Linked DNA regions of Jilunia laotingensis. The protein of the gene in region 1 binds, or shares a complex with, the protein of each later gene. Links are inferred from orthologs where the notes say so. Each region holds a gene or a part of one and is shown on either strand. Other genes may lie near its edges. The genes, in order: uvrB and H8744_RS14000.

The links.
Region 2: the proteins of uvrB (region 1) and H8744_RS14000 are in contact, whole or in part, in a crystal structure (PDB 7EGT), measured with the Thermus thermophilus proteins. The link is inferred for Jilunia laotingensis from one-to-one orthologs. Residues at the interface, in WP_096411307.1 of Thermus thermophilus: Glu23, Leu25, Arg26, Asp27, Gly28, Glu29, Arg30, Phe31, Arg55, Glu326, Asp327, Phe328, Glu379, Ser382, Gln383, His398, Gly400, Arg401; in WP_096412145.1 of Thermus thermophilus: His654, Arg656, Phe657, Gln666, Asp668, Glu669, Lys680, Arg681, Leu682, Ser683, Lys685, Tyr686, Ala687.

What each region holds. Positions count from the first base shown.
Region 1 is NZ_JACRTF010000001.1:3,428,753-3,445,104, reverse strand. The notes cover bases 1-2,900. They hold uvrB (excinuclease ABC subunit UvrB), read left to right. Parts: upstream 1-382; coding sequence 383-2,419; downstream 2,420-2,900. Other genes in these bases: H8744_RS13200 (hypothetical protein), read left to right, coding at 1-289. In the rest of the region: H8744_RS13185 (alanyl-tRNA editing protein), read left to right, coding at 3,527-3,997; H8744_RS13180 (Hsp20/alpha crystallin family protein), read left to right, coding at 4,225-4,653; H8744_RS13175 (ABC transporter permease), read right to left, coding at 5,492-6,616; H8744_RS13170 (ABC transporter permease), read right to left, coding at 6,613-7,767; H8744_RS13165 (ATP-binding cassette domain-containing protein), read right to left, coding at 7,773-9,233; H8744_RS13160 (HlyD family secretion protein), read right to left, coding at 9,253-10,152; H8744_RS13155 (TolC family protein), read right to left, coding at 10,165-11,421; H8744_RS13150 (AraC family transcriptional regulator), read left to right, coding at 11,584-12,474; H8744_RS13145 (30S ribosomal protein S16), read left to right, coding at 12,582-13,124; H8744_RS13140 (family 43 glycosylhydrolase), read left to right, coding at 13,239-14,906; H8744_RS13135 (Dyp-type peroxidase), read left to right, coding at 14,968-15,918; H8744_RS13130 (putative Ig domain-containing protein), read right to left, coding at 16,014-16,352. UniProt on the Escherichia coli protein: The UvrABC repair system catalyzes the recognition and processing of DNA lesions. A damage recognition complex composed of 2 UvrA and 2 UvrB subunits scans DNA for abnormalities.
Region 2 is NZ_JACRTF010000001.1:3,628,639-3,636,538, forward strand. The notes cover bases 4,523-7,572. They hold H8744_RS14000 (ATP-dependent helicase), read left to right. Parts: upstream 4,523-4,860; coding sequence 4,861-7,284; downstream 7,285-7,572. Other genes in these bases: H8744_RS13995 (RHS repeat domain-containing protein), read right to left, coding at 4,523-4,774; H8744_RS14005 (YMGG-like glycine zipper-containing protein), read left to right, coding at 7,298-7,572. Also shown: gmd (GDP-mannose 4,6-dehydratase), read right to left, coding at 1-130; H8744_RS13985 (ATP-binding protein), read left to right, coding at 344-1,624; RhuM family protein, read right to left, coding at 1,926-2,138; H8744_RS13990 (superoxide dismutase), read right to left, coding at 2,292-2,909; more of H8744_RS13995, read right to left, coding at 3,062-4,522; more of H8744_RS14005, read left to right, coding at 7,573-7,900. UniProt on the Escherichia coli protein: A helicase with DNA-dependent ATPase activity. Unwinds DNA duplexes with 3'-5' polarity. Translocates on single-stranded DNA with 3'-5' polarity. Initiates unwinding more efficiently from a nicked substrate than double-stranded DNA.

The DNA.
Region 1 (16,352 bases):
CAAATCCGATTATTCCAATTCCATATTAGACATCTCCATAAAATTATCTAATCAGGAATTCATAAGAAAGAACAACGAACTATTGATACAAATAGCAAACATCATGTTCGCTCATGATAAAACTGATGAATATGCATTAATACTAAAATGTCAGGCACTGTATAAGAATGGAAGAACCGGATTGGCTAAAGCTGCCTTTGACGCATTCTGTAACGAATACAAAACCATATTAAACACCGATTACACTAAAACATTCAATGAAGTAATCAGCGGACAACAAGAAAAATAACTTCTTCAATGTATTATAGCAATTATTTAGAAAAACTATTTGTTTATATCGACTATTTTCCCGAATATTGCTAACTTTTTTAGAGGTAAAAATATGAATTTTGAACTGACATCCGCATATAAACCTACTGGTGACCAACCGGAGGCGATTGCCCAACTGACCGAAGGTGTAAAAGAAGGGCTTCCCGCACAAACTTTATTAGGAGTAACCGGCTCGGGAAAAACATTCACGATAGCCAACGTTATTGCCAATATCAATAAACCTACACTGATTCTGAGCCATAACAAAACATTGGCTGCTCAGTTATATAGTGAATTCAAAGGGTTCTTTCCTAATAATGCGGTTGAATATTACGTATCCTATTACGATTATTACCAACCGGAAGCTTATCTGCCCAGTTCGGACACTTACATTGAAAAGGATCTTGCCATAAACGATGAAATCGACAAATTACGACTTGCTGCTACCTCCGCACTTCTTTCAGGACGAAAGGATGTCGTAGTCGTTTCATCCGTTTCATGCATATATGGTATGGGAAATCCTTCTGACTTTTATAATAATGTCATAGATATCCAACGCGGACGTATGATGGATCGCAATGTTTTTTTACGCCGATTGGTTGACAGCCTGTATGTACGTAACGACATTGATCTGAACCGTGGAAACTTCCGCGTCAAAGGTGATACGGTCGACATATATCTTGCATATTCCGACAAACTTCTCCGGGTCACTTTCTGGGGAGATGAAATTGACGGCATTGAAGAAGTAGATCCGATTTCGGGAGCAACGATTGCCACATTCGAATCGTATAAGATTTATCCCGCCAATCTTTTTATGACCACCAAAGAAGCCACTTTACGCGCTATTCATGAAATAGAAGACGACCTGACCAAACAAGTAGCTTATTTCGAATCTATCGGAAAAGAATATGAAGCAAAACGGCTCTATGAACGTGTGACATACGACATGGAAATGATTCGTGAACTCGGTCACTGCTCCGGCATAGAAAATTATTCCCGTTATTTCGATGGACGTGCAGCCGGTACCCGCCCCTATTGCCTGCTTGACTTCTTCCCTGATGATTTTTTGATTGTAATTGACGAAAGCCATGTAAGCGTGCCCCAGATACGTGCAATGTACGGAGGCGACCGAGCTCGTAAAATAAATCTTGTGGAATATGGTTTCCGTTTGCCTGCTGCCATGGACAACCGTCCTTTAAAATTCGAAGAATTTGAAGCCATGGCCAAACAGGTAATTTACGTCAGTGCCACACCTGCCGATTATGAACTGGTACAGTCCGAAGGTATTATCGTGGAACAGGTTATCAGACCTACCGGTTTGCTTGATCCGGTCATCGAAGTACGTCCCAGCCTCAATCAGATAGACGACTTAATGGAAGAAATCCAAATACGAATAGAAAAAGAGGAACGTACCTTGGTCACCACTCTGACCAAACGCATGGCGGAAGAACTGACCGAATACCTTCTCAACAATAATGTTCGTTGCAACTACATCCACAGCGATGTCGACACACTGGAACGTGTGAAGATCATGGATGATCTTCGTCAAGGTGTTTATGATGTATTAATCGGTGTGAACCTGCTGCGCGAAGGACTCGATTTACCGGAAGTATCGCTTGTCGCTATTCTTGATGCTGATAAAGAAGGTTTTCTTCGTTCTCACCGTTCATTGACTCAGACTGCGGGACGTGCTGCCCGAAACGTGAATGGAAAAGTAATCATGTATGCAGATAAAATAACAGACAGCATGAAACTTACCATCGATGAGACCAATCGGCGCCGTGAAAAACAGCTTGCCTATAACGAAGTCAATGGTATTACCCCACAACAGATTAAAAAAGCACGCAATCTCTCGGTATTCGGTGGAAGCAATGCCGAAGCTAATGAAGTTTTGAAAGAAAGACATGCCTATGTAGAGCCATCAAATCCCAATATAGCTGCCGATCCTGTGGTACAATATATGACTAAGGCTCAGATGCAGAAGAGTATCGAACGTACCCGTAAACTTATGCACGAAGCGGCTAAAAAGTTGGAGTTCATCGAAGCAGCACAATATAGAGATGAACTCTTGAAACTGGAAAACCTTATGAAAGAGAAATGGAGCGATTAGACCCTAATGAATATAAGCCCGAATTGCTTCGAAGTCATAAGTAAAACACTTAATAAAGCTTCAATATTCGTTTTATTTTTAAATAAAAGTTATAAGCCATCTCTTTTTTAAGATAAGATTTGCTATTTTCATAAGAATACGTACCTTTGCATTGTGTTTTTCATAGTATTAGATTTAAGGTTAACAAAGGTTGGAGTACAGCGGTACTCCTTTTTTTATACCTATATATTAGGTGTTTCTAAAATATTGTAAAACTCAATACAACCCTACCATTTTACGCATAAATAGTAATAGGAACATACACACATAAAGATATTCCTTTTGAATTTAGCACAGCCTGAATAAAAAGTTATACACCATTTCTTTATTTCAAAATATAACTTTACCTTTACTAAAAAATTAGAGTATGGCAAAGATAACAGTTCAGAAGACAGACGTTACTATTTTAAAAATCAACGATACAGATTACATTTCCCTAACCGATATAGCTAAATACAAGACAACAGATTCCAATGCCGTTATTGCCAATTGGCTACGTAATAGAATGACTATTGAATATTTAGGATTATGGGAAACATTGTATAATCCCAATTTTAACCCCCTCGAATTCGAGGGGGTTAGAAAAGCAGCAGGTTTAAATGCATTTACTCTGTCACCACAAAAATGGATAGAAACAACCAGTGCTATTGAATTCCAACGACTCAAAGAACAAGAACAAGTTCAGATTAAATGGTCTGCCAAACGAGAACTGTCTAAAATAAATTATCATATCCATACAGATGCTATAAAGCAAAATCTGATTCCCAAAGAAGTAACCCCTCAACAAGCATCTAAAATCTACGCCAGCGAAGCAGACATACTTAATGTAGCTATGTTTGGCATGACAGCAGTAGAGTGGCGGGAACTACATCCCGATTTGAAAGGAAATATTCGTGATTATGCTTCTATCAATGAGCTAATCTGTTTATCAAACATGGAAAACCTAAATGCAGTATTTATTAATGAAGGTCTACCCCCAAAGACAGACTTATTAAATTAAATCAGATTGCTATTCAACAAATGAGTATTCTTGAAGATATTAATAATAAAAAGTTATTGAAATAATTTATGGAACAACAACCACAACTCAACGACCACAACAAGCAGGAGTATCCTCCTATGCATACAACAGAACATTTACTTAATGCCACTATGGTAAAAACCTTCGGATGCCCTCGCTCGAGGAATGCTCATATTGAGAAGAAGAAGAGTAAATGTGATTACGAACTCTCAACGTGCCCGAGCGATGAACAGATACAGGCCATAGAAGATAAGGTAAATGAAGTCATAAGACAAAATCTTCCTGTTACCATCGAGTTTATGCCACAGGAAGATGCTAAGAAGATTGTCGATCTTAGCAAGTTACCTGAAGATGCCAGCGAAACATTACGAATCGTCCGGATCGGAGATTACGATGCCTGCGCATGTATCGGCCAACATGTCGAAAACACATCAGAGATCGGGACATTCAAAATCATTAGTTATGATTATGATGAAGAACGGAAAGTTCTACGAATGAGATTCAAGCTCATCAAGTGATAAATAGCATCAAAAATCCACCTACTTATATAAAATAAACAAATATCAGTTACATAATGGCATAAAAAGTGAAATATTGGCACCTGATTAATGACAAATAGTCAAATACAGGAACAAAAATGCACTGGCATATGTTTTGCACTTAAATTATCGAACAAAGCTCCTGAAAGGAAGCAAGAGTTCTATAATTAACTGATTGTTTAATTTAAAAATAGGAGATTAAAATTATGATGCCTGTTAGAAGAACTCAAAACTGGTTACCAAGTATTTTCAATGATTTCTTTGATAATGAATGGATGGCTAAAGCCAACGCAACCGCACCAGCTATCAATGTAATCGAAACAGAAAATGGATACAAAGTAGAAGTTGCTGCTCCGGGAATGACTAAGGGAGATTTCAACATCCGTATCGATGAGGATAACAATCTTGTTATTTCTATGGAGAAAAAGATAGAAGACAAAGAGGATAAGAAGGACGGTCGCTATCTTCGTCGCGAATTCTCATACTCCAAATTCCAGCAAACCATGATTCTTCCGGAGAATGTCGATAAAGAAAAGATATCCGCCCAAGTAGAAAATGGTGTGTTGACAATTGAATTACCTAAACTCAGCGAAGAAGAAGTCAAGAAAGCTGAAAGAACCATCGAGATAAAATAATTAAAAGACAGAATCTACGATAACGTCACTTAGGGATTGACTAAAAAAAGAACTCTGATAAAGATTCTTCTATAAATATCTGTAGAGGAATTAGTTTAGAAGAGCTGTTTTAGTCAGTCCCTTTTATTTGTACCAGAGTAAACTGTTCACTTATTAGTTGTTCACTTTTCAATGTGACGATATGCTTTTATTTATATTCAGCCTGTATATTTCCCTCCTACGCACTTTGAGTTCAACATCTGCCACATTCAAAAAGACACAGAAAGACACTACTTTACAACAATATAGTCTTTTTCCCTGTATTTTACTAACCACACTGTTTTCTAAAAGAGACGAAATAGCACCAAACAAGGAGCTTTCCCCTAATAAATCACATGAAAAAAGGGTAAAAACAGTCATTTTTATCAGACAAAATAGCTATTTCCGATAGATGAAACTACCATTTCCAACAAATAAAATATTAATTTTCATCAGATGGAACTACTATCTCCTTCAGACAAAGTATCCTTTTCCAATAAATGAGGGCTTGAAATGTATAAAAAAGAAAATTCGCTTGCTCGTTTTCTTCTAACTACTTCCACAAACTGGTACAATCAAATATAACAATAAGAAATAGAAATGGCGACATCATTTTACTTTTAGAACAAGATGACATGACAATTCGCAAAAAGGGAGCCTGTATATGTCATTTCAATGACACATGGGAAAATTCTAACTGTCCTACAATCCATTCTTCTACAACAAGCCTACACCAGAACGTAATTTTCGCACTGACAGCACTTCTAAAAAACAAAATGACAATTCGTCAATTCTATATTTCGAGTTATCCTGCATCAGGCTACATCCTTTTCTTATAACTCATCACCGCCCAAAAATTCAAAACTGTTGCAAAGAGCAGTAAAGCGAATAGTTGAGGCAACAAATCCATGAGGCTACTTCCCTTCAGAAATACCATGCGCATGACCTCCATCAGATATTTCAACGGGTTCAGAACTGTAATTGCCTGCGCCCATCCGGGCATACTGCTAATGGGAGTGAATAAACCACTCATCAGAATCAAGATCAGCATACAAAACCACATGACGAACATCGCCTGCTGCATCGTTGCCGAATGATTGGAAATAACCAGCCCAAGCCCGGACATCGCCAATACAAATAGCACGGAAAAAAAGTAAATTAGCCCCAAGTTACCAACGGGCACAATCCCATAAAGCAACCAGGCTAGAAGAAAACAGATGGTAAGTACAACAAAACCGATAATCCAGTACGGCAATAATTTGGCAATAATGAAAGTAAAACGGGAAACCGGTGTTACATTAATCTGCTCGATAGTACCTGCCTCCTTTTCCCCAACCACATTGAGGGCAGGAAGAAAACCGCAAATAAGGGTAAGGAGCATCACCATTAACGCGGGAATCATAAACAGTTTATAATTCAGGTTCGGATTAAAAAGATTCAGAGTGGACAACTCTATCGGCAGTTTCCCATTTGTAACGAAAGTAGTCTGGACATTTTGCGGCATTTCTTCTTGCAGTTGCAGGGCATATTCATTAACAATCGTTGAAAGATATGCACCTCCGAGTCCGCCTTTCGTACCGTTAACCGCATTTGCGGCAACCAGTACATGAGCTGAATTGCCATTCATAAATTCACGTTCCATATCCCGGGGAATCTCAAGGATAAGATCGGCATTCCCCGCTTCTACATTCCGGAGAGCTTCGGAATAAGAATCCGGAAGCCCCGTCAAGCGGAAATAGCTGGAGGCAGCTATCTTCTCAACCAGCCTGCGGGAAGTCGTGGTATGATCATTATCAACGATATTCAAGGCTACGTTACGGATTTCCAGATTCATAGCCCAAGGCATGAGAATCATTATCATACAGGGAAAGAGCAGGATGAGCCGCGGCAAGAAAGAGTTACGGAACAACTGCTTAAATTCTTTTTCAATGAGAAACTTTATCATTCCAATCTGTTTTTAAACTTCTTAAAACTAATAGTGATCAGTACCACCGCCATCAATGCCAGGATTCCGATCTCTTGCATCACCAAAGTAACATCAACTCCCTCGATCATCAGTTTGCGCACTGCCTGAATATACCAACGTGCCGGAAGGATGGCAGAAATCCCTTGTAGCACCAAAGGCATACTTTCTATCGGGAAAATCATTCCGGAAAGGATCATTGTCGGCATCATCAGTATCAGCCCCGAAGCCAGCATAGCCGCCACCTGTGTCCGGGTCACAGACGAGATAAGCAATCCCAATGCCAATGAAACAAATATAAAAAGCAGCGATACGGCTATCAACCAGAACAGACTGCCCGCCACCGGAACTTCCAACACGTAAACGGACAGTAAAAGTATCGTCACAAGATTGACAAAAGACAAGACAAAATAGGGCACCGCTTTGGAAAGTATCACAAACAAAGGGCGCACAGGTGACACAAGCAATATTTCCATAGTCCCCGTTTCTTTCTCACGGACAATGGAGATAGAGGTCATCATGGCACAGATCAACATCAGAATAAGCCCCATCACCCCGGGAACAAAGTTATATGTACTCTTCATCTGCGGATTATACAATAATTTCAAATCAGGCACTAATGTACCACCCGAAGAGGAGACGGCAGAAACTCCGGATGACATCGAAGCGGCTTGGGACTTTGAAAGTATCTCCCGTAGCATCTCCTGTTGTACGGAGGCTATGACACCCGAAGCATAATTTGTCCGCGTAGTAGCCATATTGGGATCGGTCGCATCCGCCACAAGCTGGACTTGAGCATCCCCGCTGTACATATCATCCATGAACTGCGGGCTGAATACCACAGCCATGTCCGCATCGCCCTCCCTGAAGACGGTCTCCAATTCTTCCGGGGAATGCACCAACCGTTCTATTTTGAAATATTCACTCGCTTCCAACTGATCGATGATCCGGCGAGTCATCACGTCATTCGACGGATCGAGTACAGCCACGCGGACATTCCTTACTTCCGTAGAAATAGCAAAACCAAAGAGTATGATTTGCACAACAGGCATCCCCAGCAAGATAAGCATGGTACGCCGGTCACGGAAGATATGATAAAATTCTTTTCTTACAAAAGCTATAAACTGTTTCATAAGCGTCAATCGGCTTTACGAACGGCCTTACGGGCCAGTTGTTGAAATACGTCATCCATTGTTGCAGCATGAAACTGCTCTCTCAGTTTATTCGGTGTATCGAGTGCCTCGATGCGGCCATCCACCATGATAGAAACCCGGTTGCAATACTCAGCCTCATCCATGTAATGAGTCGTCACAAAAACAGTAATTCCACGGTCTGCCGCCTGATAGATCAATTCCCAGAATTGTCGCCTCGTAGCCGGGTCCACCCCGCCCGTAGGTTCATCAAGAAACACAATCCGGGGTTCGTGAAATATAGAAACGGAGAACGCAAGTTTCTGCTTCCATCCCAAAGGGAGGCTTTTTACCAACGTATCCCGTTCCGAGGCAAATCCGAGGCGATCGAGCAACTCATCGGTTTTTATTTCAATCTCTTTCTCTTTCATACCGTAAATGCCGGCAAAAAGTCGGATGTTCTCCCAGACTTTCAAATCCTCATAAAGTGAAAATTTCTGGCTCATATAACCTATGTTCTTTTTCACCTCTTCCGATTGGGTAGAGAGGTCGAATCCCGCCACACGCCCCGTTCCGGAAGTAGGCTTGCTCAATCCGCAAAGCATACGCATGGCAGTGGTCTTACCAGCTCCGTTGGCTCCCAAAAAGCCGAAGATCTCGCCACGCTTTACCTTAAATGAAATATGATCTACGGCAGTAAAACTGCCAAAGCACTTGCATAAACCATCCACTTCAATCACGTATTCATTCTGGTATCCTGTTTCTCCCCGTTCCAATCCGGGCGGACAAAGTATGGAGGCAAATCGTTGCAGGATTCTTTCCGGTGTATCTATCCCGTGTATCTGCCCTTCATTGATAAAAGCGATACGGTCGCACTGCCGGGCCTCATCCATTATCGGAGTTGAAGCGATAATGGTTATCCCCTGTTCTTTCAGCCGATGCAACATTTCCCAGAACTCTTTCCTTGAAACCGGATCTACTCCTGTAGTCGGTTCATCGAGGAACAAGATATCCGGTTTATGAATAAGGGCGCAACTCAATGCCAGCTTTTGTTTCATTCCCCCGGACAAAGCTCCGGCACGGCGTTTGCGAAAAGGCTCGATCTGCTGATATATATCTTTCACCAGATCGTAATTCTCCTCAATGGTAGTATTAAAAACAGTTGCAAAAAAATTCAGATTCTCCTCCACTGTCAGATCTTGATAGAGAGAGAACCGGCCGGGCATATAACCTACCCGCTGACGGATTTCTTTATATTCTTTCACCACATCACATCCACCGACTACAGCCGTACCCCTATCGGGCAACAACAAAGTGGTGAGTATACGAAAGAGTGTACTCTTCCCCGCCCCGTCCGGCCCGATTAGCCCGAATATTTCTCCCGGTCTGACAGATAACGAGACCTCTTTCAATGCCTCCACTTTGCCATACCGCTTGCTGATGTGATCAACTGTTATTGCAGCTTCCATTCCTTCGATCCATTTATTCTCATTCAAACTTGACCCCTCCGTACATTCCGATTTTGAGGAAACCGTCATTCTTGACCGCAATCTTAACGGCATAAACCAGATTGGCACGTTCGTCCTTGGTCAATATCGTCTTGGGGGTAAACTCCGAGCGATCGGATATCCATGTCACCACGCCCGGATACTCTTTCCGTTCATCATTCCCATAATCTGAATAAACGGTCACATTCTGCCCCAATTTCACCTTTGCCAACTGCTCTGACGTTATATAGGCGCGTATATACATCTGATCCATGTCCGCCACTTTAAACAAAGGCTTCCCCATTGCAGCCAACTCCCCGGCTTCGGCATATTTCGCCAATACCGTCCCGTTGATGGGAGAAATGATATGGCATTTCATCAATTGGTCTTCTATCTGCGCCACCTGTATTCCGACAGAGGAACTTTGCCATGTCAGACTTTCCCGGCTATTCAATAACGTCGATCCCTGAGCAATCAATTGCTTTCTCAACACTTCCAATTGAGCATCTGCATCATCCAGTTGCTTCTGATTGGCAGCACCTGCCTTTAACAGATTCTCCACCCGGTGTTTCTCTCTTTCTGCCGTGGCAATTTGTTCCTTGATGGCGGCAACTTGTTTCAGGACATCCGGTCTTTGTCCCTCCACTGACTTCACACTTGCTTCCAGTTGCCTTTTTTTCAGAAACAGTTGCACCGTATCCACCAATCCTACCTGCTCACCGGCTTGCAACACACTGCCCTCCTCGATATCAAAACGGAGTAATCTGCCAGCCGCTTCGGAAGAGACCAGGACTTCAGTCGTTTCAAACGTACCCGTAGCATCATAGGCGGGCAATCCTCCTCCACAAGCTGTCAAAAGTGATACCCCCAAAACATATCCTATCAGTTTTATTGTTTTCATAACAAGTCTATTTTATTCGTTTATTGTATATTTGAGTTTCCATATATTCATCAACAGTTGTACCTCGTGCAAAGCTTTCGTCTGCTTTGCCATGCTCTCCGATGTGATTTCACGCAACAAATCCGTTACCGTAAGTGTACCGTTTGCCACCTTCGCTTCGGCAGCTTTCCGTATATTCGTTCGCAGTCTGATAATTTCATCATCATCCTGCATCTGCTTACGCATCGACAAAATCGCACTGTTCTGCTGCGTAGCCTGCAATTTCGTATTGAACAGAAACACATCCCGATTGCTCTGCAACTGCTTCCGGCTGTTGGCTATCAGTCTCCGATCGTTTTTCAATGTATACAAGCTTCCGAAATTCCAAGATAAACGTAGTCCCGCCACATAAAAAGGAGTGAATTCATCTTTGAGCATGTTCAATCCCGGATTGCCGTAAGCACCTTGAACGAATAATCCCAAACGAGGCAGATAGCCAGCCTTCAAGGCATCTTCCTGTACTTTGAGGCGATTACTTTGTGCGTCCAGCCAGATCAGCTCCGGACGACGGACTTCTGCCAAAGGAGATACTTCACTCGTCAACGGTTTGCTCAATTCCGTATCATCAGTCAATTCATCACCGGTCAACAAAGAAAGCATACGAATATACGCTTGTCTGGAAGCTGCCAGCTCCACCCTCTTCTGCCGGGTATTCAGTTGCTCCACCTTTACGGCATCCAGATCCGACTGACTCGCTATCCCATTATCCATATAGGCACTGATCTGCCGGTAACTTCTCTCCAGTTCTTCCTGCAACAACCGGTTCTGCACCAACTGTTCATCAAGAAGCAAAATACCGAAATAGACCTGATCCACCCGTTCATTCAAGGCATACATGTCCACATTGAGCTTTTCCCTCTCCACATCGGAAGCAGCAAGTGCCATCTCTTTCCGGGAATGAATCTCGCCTCCGTCCCAAATGTTCTGCTTCAGTTCGATCATCACCTGATACTGGTCTTTCGGCAATCCTTTGACATCTATTCCCGGAATTTTCACCGGAAGCTCCGTAACATCACTCTGGTAACTCGCTTTTGCCGAAAGCGCAAATTGTGGCAGATATCCTTTAGAAGCATTGTTCAGGTTGTACTCCTTCGCTTTTTCTATCAACCCGTATTGGCTTACCATCGGATAATTCTCCTGCGTCTTCAACCGGCATTCTTCGAGTGTGACCTGTCCGGACATCCAAGTTGCAAATCCTAAGAAAGCCAGTGAGAAAATGATTCTTTTCATACTCCTTGTTTCATTGATTTTATTTTCTGCAAATATAGGCAATTCGCCAATGCAACCCGGTTCCAATAGTTGGTAATAATGTTCCGATAGTTCGATTCTACAATGAAAAAGTAGAAAAAGGGACACATTTCATTATCTTTGCAGGAAAATCCAATAAACATCATGGAGAAGAACAAACCACTCGACTTAAACCTGGAACATCTGAGAGACAGCCGTATTGCCGAACATAACGAATACCGCTTCATCAATTCTGATTTCGGAATAGCCATCAGTTTTGCCGGACTGCGCAGTGAGCTGGTCAAAGCCGGCCAACCCTACCGTACCAAAGAGGGACGAATCATCCGTGCGCTGAAAGGGGAAGCCCGGCTTTCCATCAACCTGATCGACTATGACATATGCCCGGGAACCTTGGTAGTTACCCCTCCGAACTCTATCATCCAGATCGTTCAATTCACACCCGACTATGATTTTCAAGCCATCGTCCCGGGAGTAAACATACTTCAAGAAACCATAAGAGAAGATTTACCCGAGTACATTTACCTTAAACAAGGTATCGTACTCAACCTAACCGAGCAGGAATGGCACACTACCGACCTATATTTTTCCCTTCTTTGGCAGACAGTACAAGAATCCCCTTTCCGCAGAGACGTAATACGGCATTTGACAACCGCTTTAATGCATGAAATAAGACATATGCAGAAAAGATATCAAGTAGCAAGCCATTCGGAACCTACGCATCATGAAGAAATCTTCCGCCGCTTTATCAGCCTTGTCAACGAAAACAGCAAAACCGAACGAAATGTGAGTTTTTATGCCGGCAAACTTTTCCTGACTCCACGCTATCTGAACACCGTCATCCGTCAGACAAGCCGCCAGACAGTGATGGATTGGATCAACCAGTCTGTCACCCTCGAAGCAAAAGTATTGCTGAAACATACCGACTTAATGGTTTACCAAATAGCTGACGAACTGAACTTTCCAAACCCCTCTTTCTTCTGCAAATTTTTCAAAAGAATGACCGGAATGACACCGCAGGAGTACCAAAAGAAATAATAATCAGCAGGATACTTGTCAGTTCCAAACAAAAGAACTATCTTTGCGCCCGCTATTACGAGATAATAGCATTAATTCAAATCATTTATTAAAAACAATTATTAAAAATGGCAACTAGAATCAGATTGCAAAGACACGGACGTAAAAGTTACGCGTTTTATTCAATTGTAATTGCAGACAGCAGAGCACCACGTGATGGTAAATTTATTGAGAAGATTGGTACTTTCAACCCGAACACCAATCCTGCTACAGTAGATTTGAATTTCGATGCTGCATTAGCATGGGTACTGAAAGGTGCGCAACCTTCAGACACCGTACGCAACATCCTTTCACGCGAAGGTGTTTACATGAAGAAGCATCTCCTTGGTGGTGTGGCTAAAGGCGCATTCGGTGAAGCAGAAGCTGAAACTAAATTCCAGGCTTGGAAGAATAACAAGCAGTCAGGTTTGGCTACATTGAAAGCCAAAGAAGACGAAGCCAAGAAAGCAGAAGCTAAAGTACGTTTAGAAGCTGAAAAGAAAATAAACGAAGAAAAAGCTAAAGCATTGGCTGAAAAGAAAGCCGCAGAAGCTGCCGCTAAGGCTGCTGCTGAAGCACCAGCGGAAGAAGCTGCTCCGGCAGAGGCTCCTGCTACAGAAGCTGCTGAATAACAGTAGGCACGTTTCAACAAATGGGATTAAAACTATAAGGGTCCTCTTTGGCACTGCCGAAGAGGATTTTTTTATAGTTACCCTGAATATACACACTTAGTAATACACAACACGATGAGAAAAAACAAGATTATCCCTGTAGCCATCGCTACGGCAGTACTCGTCCTTGCCAACCTCCCGGTGAACGGACAGAATTCCCTCCAACACTCTAAAACCACCCGTTCCGAAGCGAACGGTGATATCACCGATCTGCATGTCTTTTCCATGCAAACAGGAAATCCCACGGTTCCGGCTTATCTCGCGGATGCCTCTTTTTATTATGATCCTAAAACCGACATGTTCTATGCATACGGTACGAATGACGGTGCCGGAGGCGGAAATGTATATCCGGCTCAAGTCTGGTACTCAACAGACTGCAAGACATGGAAAAACGAAATCGTCACCTTTCCGAAATCATGGACAGACCAGGCAGGAACGGTGGCCGTCTGGGCACCGAGCATCGAATACCATCCGGATACAAAGAAATATTATCTGATGTACAGCATCGATTCAAAAGTATTTGTAGCGATGTCCGACCACCCTCTAGGTCCCTGGGAAGATGCGAACGGAGCAGCACCGGGCAAAATGATGTTCCAAGGTTATGACGGGCAGTTCTTTATAGACAATGACCATACGATGTACATCAGCATCGATGCCTGGCATTTCAAGATCATGAAACTGAAATTCGATACGTCCGGCAGGATATTCATAGACAATAGTGATCCCCGGTTCAACCACAGCAATACCAATGAATTTATCGGTACTTATCATTATGCACAGATAGATGAAATAAATAATGCCTTCGAAGCATCTTACATATATAAAAGGAACAACCTGTATTATCTGATGTGGTCATTTAACGGAAGCGAAAACTACAATGTAAGGTACGCTGTATCCGAAAATATCACCGGCCCTTACCGGGAAATCCACCGGTCGATGGAGGAGCCTATCCTGCAACGTGACGACAAGAATCATATTCTGGGACCGGGGCACCACTCCATGTTCGATTATGAAGGCCGTACATTCATCGCTTACCACAGACAGCACTACCCGTTTGTTGACAGTAAACGGCAAACGTGCATAGATGAAGTGTTCTTTAATCCCGACGGAAGCATACAAAAAATACGGCCTACCCACAAAGGAGTAATGGTGACAACGAAAGTGCCTGCGGATAAACGGATAAACATCGCATTAGGCAAACAGACACTTGTTTCATCGGCAAGAGAATATGACAGTTCGGTTTTTGAACCAAGATACCGCACTCACGATATCTCCTTCCGTTACAACGGTAACTATGCGGTGGATGAAAACTACGGAACACGCTGGGATGCCGGTGTCGGTGCAACAAATCCTTGGCTGATCGTGGATTTAGGCAGCAACTGCCGGGTAGATGAGATAGAAACCATCTTCGAGTTCACCAGCAGAACCTACCTGTACAAACTCGAATATCTGAGCCAGAAAGAAGCCTCGTCGCTCTCCGAGGCATCTCAAAGCGATGCTTGGAAAATATTTGCAGACCGCAGTAAAAGCGGAGTTGAAAAGTCTCCTGTGACCGATACCCCTGCGAAGAAATCTCCGGTAAAAGCCAGATTTATACGTCTGACCATTGCAGGAGCCGTAAACTTACCTCCCACTGCCGACGGTTTGGACAAGGTAAATGCAGAAAACTCACTCAGCATTTTCGAACTGAAAGTCTTCGGAAAAGATAGAAAGTCAAAGGCTGGAATTCATCGCTCCAAGTGAACCAAAAGGGGCGTTATTTGGTTATAATGTAAAACTACATCATAACCAAATAACAAATGATATGAACTCAAACCAAAATCCATTCAACGGAAAGTTTCCCCAAGACGTAACCAAAAAGCCAGGTGAAAATGCCATATTTATAGTCTACGGCCTGAAAGAATCATCCGAGACTCTTGATAAGGTAAAAGATGTCTGTGCAAACTTTTCAGCACTGATACGTAGCATGCGCAACCGTTACCCGGATATGAAGTTCAGTTGCACGATGGGATTCGGTGCCGATGCCTGGAAACGTCTGTTCCCGGAGCAAGGAACACCCAAAGAACTGGAAACTTTCAAAGAGATCAAGGGAAGTAAGTTTATCGCTGTATCCACACCCGGTGATATCTTATTCCACATCCGTTGCACAAAGATGGGATTATGCCATGAGTTTGCTTCTATCATTGACGAGAAACTTCGAGGAGTCGTATACTCGATCGATGAGACACATGGTTTCAGGTACAGAGACGGTAGAGCCATTATAGGATTCGTGGACGGTACCGAAAACCCGGGAGTAGATGCCAATCCCTATCATTTCGGTGTGATCAGCGATGACGCGCCCGAGTTTGTCGGGGGAAGCTATGTCTTTGTGCAGAAATACATCCATGACATGGTTGCATGGAATGCACTTCCCGTAGAAGAACAGGAGAAGGTGATAGGCCGCCATAAATATGATGATGTCGAATTATCGGATGAAGAAAAGCCCAAGAATGCGCATAATGCCGTAACCAACATTGGTGACGATTTAAAAATCATACGCGACAATATGCCTTGGGCTAATACTTCGAAAGGAGAATACGGTACGTACTTCATAGCCTATGCAAGTACATTCACTACCACCCGGCAAATGCTTGAAAACATGTTCATCGGCAATCCGGTCGGCAATACCGACCATTTACTGGACTTCAGCACGCCACTGACGGGGACACTTTTCTTTGTTCCCTCCTACGACCTCCTGAATAAACTGGGAGATTGATGCCAGCTAACGATGCTGCCGCCCAAAGTCGGACTGACTTTGGGCGGCAGCGTCGTTATATACAGAATCAGTTGAGTTAATCTCCAAGCCATCTTTTACCGGCCAACTTTACCGCAAACAAACACCTTACATTGATAAGGTGCCAGCCTTACAAACATCTTTCCCTCCGGTTGCAGCACGTTTTTTGTTTCTATATCATAGACTTGTTCCAAAGATAAATCTTTTGCCGTCTTGTCATTCAGTTCGACATCGACCGGAGAAGTAGCACGGTTGAAGCATGCCACCGCCTTACGACCGTCCGCAAGAGGTTTCACCCAAATATCATAATAATCGGATCTTATCACCCTTTCCGCCTGTTTCCCGAGTATATCCTGATTGATGGCAATCAAATCCGGATTGAGGAGAATTCCCGATATGGAATCATTCATCTGCCT
Region 2 (7,900 bases), 190 kb from region 1 along the record:
CGATGCGTCCTGTGTTGAATGACGAAGAGCGGCGGAGTATGCCGTGTACTTCATATCCTTTTTGCAATAAAAATTCGGCAAGGAATGATCCGTCCTGCCCGGTGATTCCGGAAATAAGAGCTTTCTTCATGTTCTTTTTATTTTTAATAGTTGATTTTTTCTGATGCAATGTTCGGCATTTTCTTCGAGATGAGAGCCTTATTTTTATATCAATCTTTTAGTTTTGCCAGAAAATATCTATATTTGCGCGATATTATTCAAGTAGATATGAATCTTTGACTATTTAATGTTAGATATTTATTTGTATTCGAATAATTCAGTGAAAGCATAACTTTTTTAGTATATGAATAATTATTTTGATGAATTAAGTCTCTCTAACTACTGGAAAGGGCAACTGCCGGATGGTGGAATGGCACGTGGATGCTATACCAACCGCATCTTCGGATACATAGGCAACAAGCTGGTCAAAGTGTTGGTCGGTCAGCGGGGAGCTGGTAAGTCCTGCCTCCTCCGGCAAATCATGCTCCATTTGCTTGCAGAAGGGGTATCACCGCGCAATTTGCTTTATATCAGTCGTGCTTTTACCGATTCCGGTTGTCTGAAAGGACGTGAAGGATTGGAAGCCCTTCTTGGCACTTATCGTGAAAGGCTCCATCCGGTAGGAAAGATTTACCTTTTTATAGAAGATATACAGAATATCGACGGTTGGGAGCAGTTTGTCCTTTCCCATTCTCAGGACTATGTCAGTAGTTGTGAGTTTTTCATCAGTGGCTCCAACGCGCGGATGCTCGATGGAGATTCCGGACAACTTTTGCTTCGCCATTGTGTCAGTTTTGAGATCTTTCCTTTCAGCTATGCCGAGTACGTTGAACGCGAACGGACAGAAGCCTCTGCCAATAGTTATACCGAATATATGGCACATGGTGCTTTGCCTCGTTTGGCAGCATTACCTGCCGGGGAAGACCACCGGGGCTATGTCTCGGCACTCAAAAATACCGCTTTGTTCCGCGATGTCGTGCAGCGTTACCGGATCAAAGACCCCGGACTTTTGGAAGAAGTGTTGATCTATCTTGCCGCCCATTTGTCACAGTCGGTATCCGTCACTACTCTTGTCAGCCATTTCAACACGTTGAACCGGAAGACAAGTTATGACACCGTTGCCAATTATATAGGTTATCTGGAAGATACTTTTCTGATTCATCGTGTGGAGCGTTGCCAAGTCCGCACCCGTGAGATCGTGTTAGGGAGTTGTCGTTATTATATGAACGATTGGGCCTTCATGCTTTATCTTTATCCGTTCTTTGCCCGGCAGCCGGAGGTGGCTTTCAAAAACCATGTTTATATGGCGTTGAGACGTGCCGGTTTTGCCGTATATGTGGGGGTACATCGCAACAAGACCATTGATTTCATGGCTTGTAAGGATGATCGCATTATTTATATCCAATGCATCGCATCATTGGCGGATGAATCGGTTGCGGAAGCATTGTATTCCTCGCTTGCATCCATACAGGACAATTATGAGAAATGGATCGTGTCTGCCGATCGCGCGCCTTTGCCTTCACGGGGCGGAATACGCCACATACAGGCATGGAGGCTGGGAGAGATGTTGGGGCACGAGCGATAATAAAAACAGTAGACTGCAATGTCATATAAATATTTTTAGTTCTATTTCTGAAATATTTATATGACATTGTTTATAGATTTTTGAGCCATTTCTTGCCAGACTTGGTATATGTTCATCCCAAGAATACAGCGGCTGTTGTGAAAATTAATCCAAGCATACTCATATCATACCTCCTTACTTTATCTGAAAATTCGATTTCCTATCATCGCAAAAAGTATGGTTGCAATACTTCCTATAAATACCACATACCAACCGTCATTATGGTAGCTTAAAGTATATAAAGGAATTTTGCTCTTATGCATTACTTCAATAGCTCATTATGTTTGTTGTATGCAAAGGCAACTTTTCTTTTCATAAGTGATGAATTGGTAAAGAAAAGAAGTGCGTGTGTGTAGACACGGTAGCCAACTGATGTAACTAGCTCGAGATTATAATATTCTACTTGTCGTGAAACTGTTCTTTCACCTTCATTTTGAACTGTCGTAAATTTTGCGACAGTTGGAACTTCCTTCAATTTTTCAGTGTATTGTTAATGTGCTTGCCGATGGTTTCGGCATTTGCCGGCACATGAAAAAAGCCGTCGACTTTCAATGCTGAAGCGACGGCTCTTTCTTAAGAGGATGAAGGGTCTATTTCATTCGTTTGTAAATTTTCTAAGTCTGTTGGCTTACATTCGTTTGTCGACAACGTCCCAGTCGATGATGTCCCAGATGGCATTGACGTGGTCGGCACGGCGGTTCTGGTAATCCAGATAATAAGCGTGTTCCCAAACGTCGAATCCTAGCAATGGTTTTAAACCTGCGCGTACGGGGTTGCTGCCGTTAGGCTCTTTGGTGATGTGCAGCTTGCCGTTTTTATCTACGGACAGCCATGCCCATCCTGAACCGAACAGTCCCACTGCGGCTGCATTGAATTCTTTTTTGAAGTTATCGAAGCTGCCGAAGTCGCGTTTGATGGCTTCTGCCAGCTTGCCAGAAGGTTCTTTTTTAGAAGGCTTCGGGGCAAATTGCAGGAAATAAAGGGTATGGTTCAATACCTGTCCCGCATTGTTGAAGATGGCACCGTCGGGTGCCGTAGCCACGATTTCTTCTACCGTTTTTCCTTCGAATTCCGTTCCGGGAACTAGGCTATTGAGGTTGTTTACATAAGTTTGCAGATGTTTACCATAATGGTAGTCTATGGTTTGCTGACTGATTACAGGTTCCAACGCATTGTTTGCGTAAGGAAGTTTGGGCATTTCGTAAGTCATGGTCATAAATATTAAAGACATTATTAATGTATTCATAATGTTTGATTGTTAATTATATCTTTATAACGCATCAGACCCCATAAATGTTTAATAGGATAAAAAAATAGTGGTTAAAATCGTTAACCACTATTTAGGCGTTTTCAGCCTCCCTCTTATTCCTTATTCTCCCCGTTATTAATTTTTAATTATCAATTGATCACCCACTCTTCCGTCCATTCAGGATGGTCTTTTACGACCTTGCGAATCCATCGTCCGTTGGGATTGTATTCGTAATAAGTATTGCTGTCTACGGGATTGCCGTACTCATCGTACATGAAGTATTGGACGCAGGTTCTTTTTTCATTGTTTACCAATATTTGTGTGGACGTTATCTTGTGCAGGTATCCGTATTTGTCGTATTCGTAAATATCCGTCCTGGAGCTTATCTGTGTGGGAAGAGGTTTGGCGGGGAGGGGCAGCACGTATTGTGACTTTACAATGCGTCCTTTGCTGTCGTACTGGTGCGCGGTTGACGAAAGCATAACGTCTTTGTTGAACGTCTTTTCCTCGATCAGCTCGCCTTGCCGGTTATAACTGCTCAATACCAGCCTGCCGTCCGCATATTTCAGCGAATCGCTCAGGACGGTTCCGTTGGCATCGAAGTTACGGGTTCTTTTGTAAACCTCTTTTTTGCTTTTAACGTTCACCTGTATCTCTTGTGCGCATCTGTCTTGCGCATCGTACAAGAAGGAGGTCTGCAACTGCAATCCGTTGTCCGTTACGTTGACAGAGGCGGGTTTGCCGTTATCCAGATAGGCGTATGTCGAGATCCGGGTTTTATTGTTCTGTTTCTCTTCCGATTTCATCAGCAATCCTTTTACATAGGTCTTCACTGACGTAGGAGTGATCCATATTAACGTATCTTCGTACTGGTTGCGCAGTGCATGTGCTTTGTCACGAAACTCCTTGTACTTGTGTGTTGTCAGATAGCCGCAAACCAGTTCCAGTTTGGTAGCGCTGTTTATCTCGGGTTTCATCAATTCGAAGTCAACGCTGTCTTTCGTGTATTCCAGTTCGGTGGTGTGCTTCCTTTCGCCTTCTCCGAGGTAGCTGGAATGCTCATAATTGTCGATGCACTGTTTTTTCGATGCCAACGCTCCCGCTTGTCCGATCATGGAGAAAAGGTAGTCATCGTACAGCGCACGTACTTCCTGGGTATATTTGCGGTTGGACATGCCGTTGAAAAATTTGTTCAACTCCATGTTGTCGAAGAACCTTTTAAAATTCGTATCGGTCGGTGAACGCTTCACGGCATTGTACAGCAACTGGTTGTATTGGTTCATGAACTGTGGCAGGTATTGCCCGTCGGGAAACTCCTTGAAGTAGTTTTCGCATTTGGCAATGCTGGCGGCTTTTTCGCTTTCCGCCATCAACGCATCTTCTCTCGTTTGGTAGAAGTGGTCCATTTGCGCCTGCGTTGCAGGATAGCCGGTGCTTTTCACGAGGTCTGCCAACTGCTTGCTGAGGGTCAGCTTGTCCGCATCAGCTTCAAGGATGGCGGAGATGGCAGCATCCGAACGCTTTTGCAGGTCTGCGATGTCCAGTTTGGCTGCGGTGCAGATGGCTGGGAAAGCACCTTTGCCGGCTTTCTCGAACGCGGGGTAATAATCGGTGGCGCATTTGCTGTCCGGCTGATTCCAAAGCCGGTTCATCAGGTCGATCAGACCTATCTCAGAGGCGAAAGCCTGTACGGTCTCTTCATCCAATTTTTCCCGGCTTTTTTGGAACTTTTCGGATTCGTTTTCACTGAGAAACTTCAGAAGTTTTTCTACACGCTCTTGCTTTTGTGCCATTACCTGTCCGGCACCCATTGTCATGCTTATAAAGAAGATGGCAATAAAAAAGAAACTCTTTCTTATCATACTTTTCAATCTTTTTCTGTGAGGTCAGGTCACAAAAGTATATAAAAATCTATTCATTGTCAAATGAATGTTATATTTTTGTCGCTATGGAAACGAACTATATAGAAGAATTGAACGAAAGCCAGCGTGATGCGGTACTTTATAATGACGGGCCTTCCCTTGTGATAGCCGGTGCCGGTTCGGGAAAAACCCGCGTGCTGACGTATAAGATAGCCTATTTGCTGGAAAACGGGTATGATCCGTGGAACATCCTTGCACTCACTTTTACCAACAAGGCAGCGAGGGAGATGAAGGAACGCATTGCCCGCCAGGTGGGTGAGAAGCGTGCCCGTTATCTTTGGATGGGGACGTTCCATTCCATTTTCTCCCGGATACTACGTGCCGAGGCGCGGCACATCGGATTCACCTCACAGTTCACCATTTATGACACGGCGGACAGCAAGAGCCTTTTGCGTTCGATCATCAAAGAGATGGCGCTTGACGAGAAAACTTATAAGCCCGGAACGGTGATGGCGCGCATCTCCAATGCCAAGAACCATCTGGTCTCTCCCTCCGGTTATGCCTCCAACCAGGAGGCATTCCGTGAAGACCAGTCCGCCCGGATGCCTGCCATGCGCGATATCTACCTTCGCTATTGGGAACGCTGCCGCCAGGCGGGAGCCATGGATTTCGACGACCTGCTGGTGTATACCTATATTCTGTTCCGTGATTTCCCCGATGTGCTGGCGCGCTATCGCGAACAGTTCCGTTATGTGCTGGTGGACGAGTATCAGGACACCAATTATGCCCAGCACAGCATCGTGCTTCAACTGACGAAAGAAAACCAGCGCGTGTGCGTAGTGGGCGATGACGCGCAGAGCATCTACTCCTTCCGGGGGGCGGATATCGACAATATACTCTACTTCACGAAGGTCTATCCCAACACGAAGGTGTTCAAGCTCGAACAAAACTATCGTTCGACACAGACCATCGTTTGTGCCGCCAACAGCCTGATCGAGAAGAACGAGCGGCAGATACGCAAGGAGGTCTTTTCCGAAAAGGAGAAGGGGGAGGCCATCGGTGTGTTCCAGGCGTACAGTGATGTGGAGGAGGGGGAGATTGTCGTGAACCGGATCGCCTCCCTGCGGCGTGAAAAGGAGTACGGCTACTCGGATTTCGCCATCCTTTACCGTACGAATTCCCAAAGCCGCATCTTTGAAGAGGCGTTGCGCAAACGAAGTATGCCTTACAGAATCTATGGAGGACTGTCTTTCTACCAGCGGAAGGAGATCAAGGATGTGATAGCTTATTTCCGCCTGGTGGTCAACCCGAACGATGAAGAGGCTTTCAAGCGCATCATCAATTATCCTGCGCGTGGGATAGGGGAGACCACCGTGGGCAAAATCATTTCTGCCGCAACCGCGAATAATGTCAGCCTGTGGAACGTCCTTTGTGAACCGTTGAGTTACGGGCTGGAAATAAATAAGGGTACGCACAATAAATTGCAGGGATTCAGGGAGTTGATTGAAGGATTCATTCACATGCAGACGGATGACATCACCAAGAATGCCTACGATATGGGAACGGAAATTATCCGTCAGTCCGGCATCATGAATGACGTGTGCCAGGACAATTCGCCTGAAAATCTGAGCCGTAAAGAGAACATCGAGGAACTTGTCAACGGTATGAATGATTTTTGTGCCGCCCGCCAAGAGGAGGGAAACACGAACATCTCGTTGACGGATTTCCTTTCCGAGGTTTCTCTGTTGACGGATCAGGATTCCGACAAAGAAGGCGATGGCGAGAAAGTGACTTTGATGACCGTGCATTCCGCCAAAGGGCTTGAATTCCGCAACGTGTTCGTGGTAGGCATGGAGGAGAACCTTTTCCCCAGCGGCATGGCGGGCGATTCGCCCCGTGCCATGGAGGAGGAGAGGCGGTTGTTCTATGTGGCTATTACCCGTGCCGAGGAGCATTGTTTCCTGTCTTTTGCCAAAACCCGTTTTCGCTACGGGAAAATGGAATTCGGTACACCGAGCCGTTTTTTAAGGGACATCGACACCTGTTTCCTCCGTTTGCCCCAAGAAGCTGGTTTGAGCCGGCAAGTGGACGAAGGGGTGCAGCGTTTCCGTCGCGAACGGCAGAAGGTACAGTTGATCAATCCATCTATACTTCCACGGAATTTGAAAAAAGTCAGCGATGCGGTATCTCCGATGGCTTCGGCTTCTTCTGTTGCTTCTGCTGCCTCTGGCTTTTCCAACTCTTCTGCTGCCTTTGGTTCTTCCGGCTCTTCTGCCGCACTTGGCTCTTCCGCCTCTTCTACCTCTTCTGCCGCAACGAAAACCGGGACAGGAACCCCTGTAATTGTAAGCCCCGGTCAACAAATCGAACATGAACGTTTCGGACTGGGCGAAGTATTGAAAGTGGAAGGCAACGGTGACAATGCGAAGGCTACCATTCGTTTTAAAAATGCAGGGGAGAAGCAACTTTTGCTTCGTTTTGCACGTTTTAAAGTAGTATCTCAGAAATGATGGAGGATGAATGATGAAGAAAATTGTAGTTTGTATGGTTCTGTCCACTTTTTTGTTGGGCAGTTGTGCTACCGGGCAGATGTCCGGCAATCCCGGAGCCGTTATGGCAGGGGCCTCCATCGGTGGTACCGTTGGGAGCGCAATCGGTGGGCTGATTGGTGAAAATAATCATGGCTGGCATGGAGGATACAGAGGATCGGCAATCGGTACCATTGTGGGCACTATCGCTGGTGCTGCCATTGGAAATGCAGTCTCGACTCCCCGGCAACAGGAGGATGAATATGTGGAAATCATAGAGAAGAAGAAATACGCACCCCAATCTCAGGTGCAGCGACCTGTTTCGATGCCCGATCTGAAAATACGTAACATCCGCTTTATCGATGATAATAGAAATCACGTAATTGATGCCGGGGAGAGCAGTAAAGTGATCTTCGAGATTGTAAACCAGGGACGCAATACTGTTTACGATGTCGTTCCTATGGTGGAGGAAGTAACCGGTACGAAGCATATTTATATCTCTCCGTCCGTCATGATCGAAGAAATTGCTCCCGGTGAAGGAATACGTTATACCGCTACCATAACGGCAGGAAGTAAACTAAAGGAAGGTGAGATAATC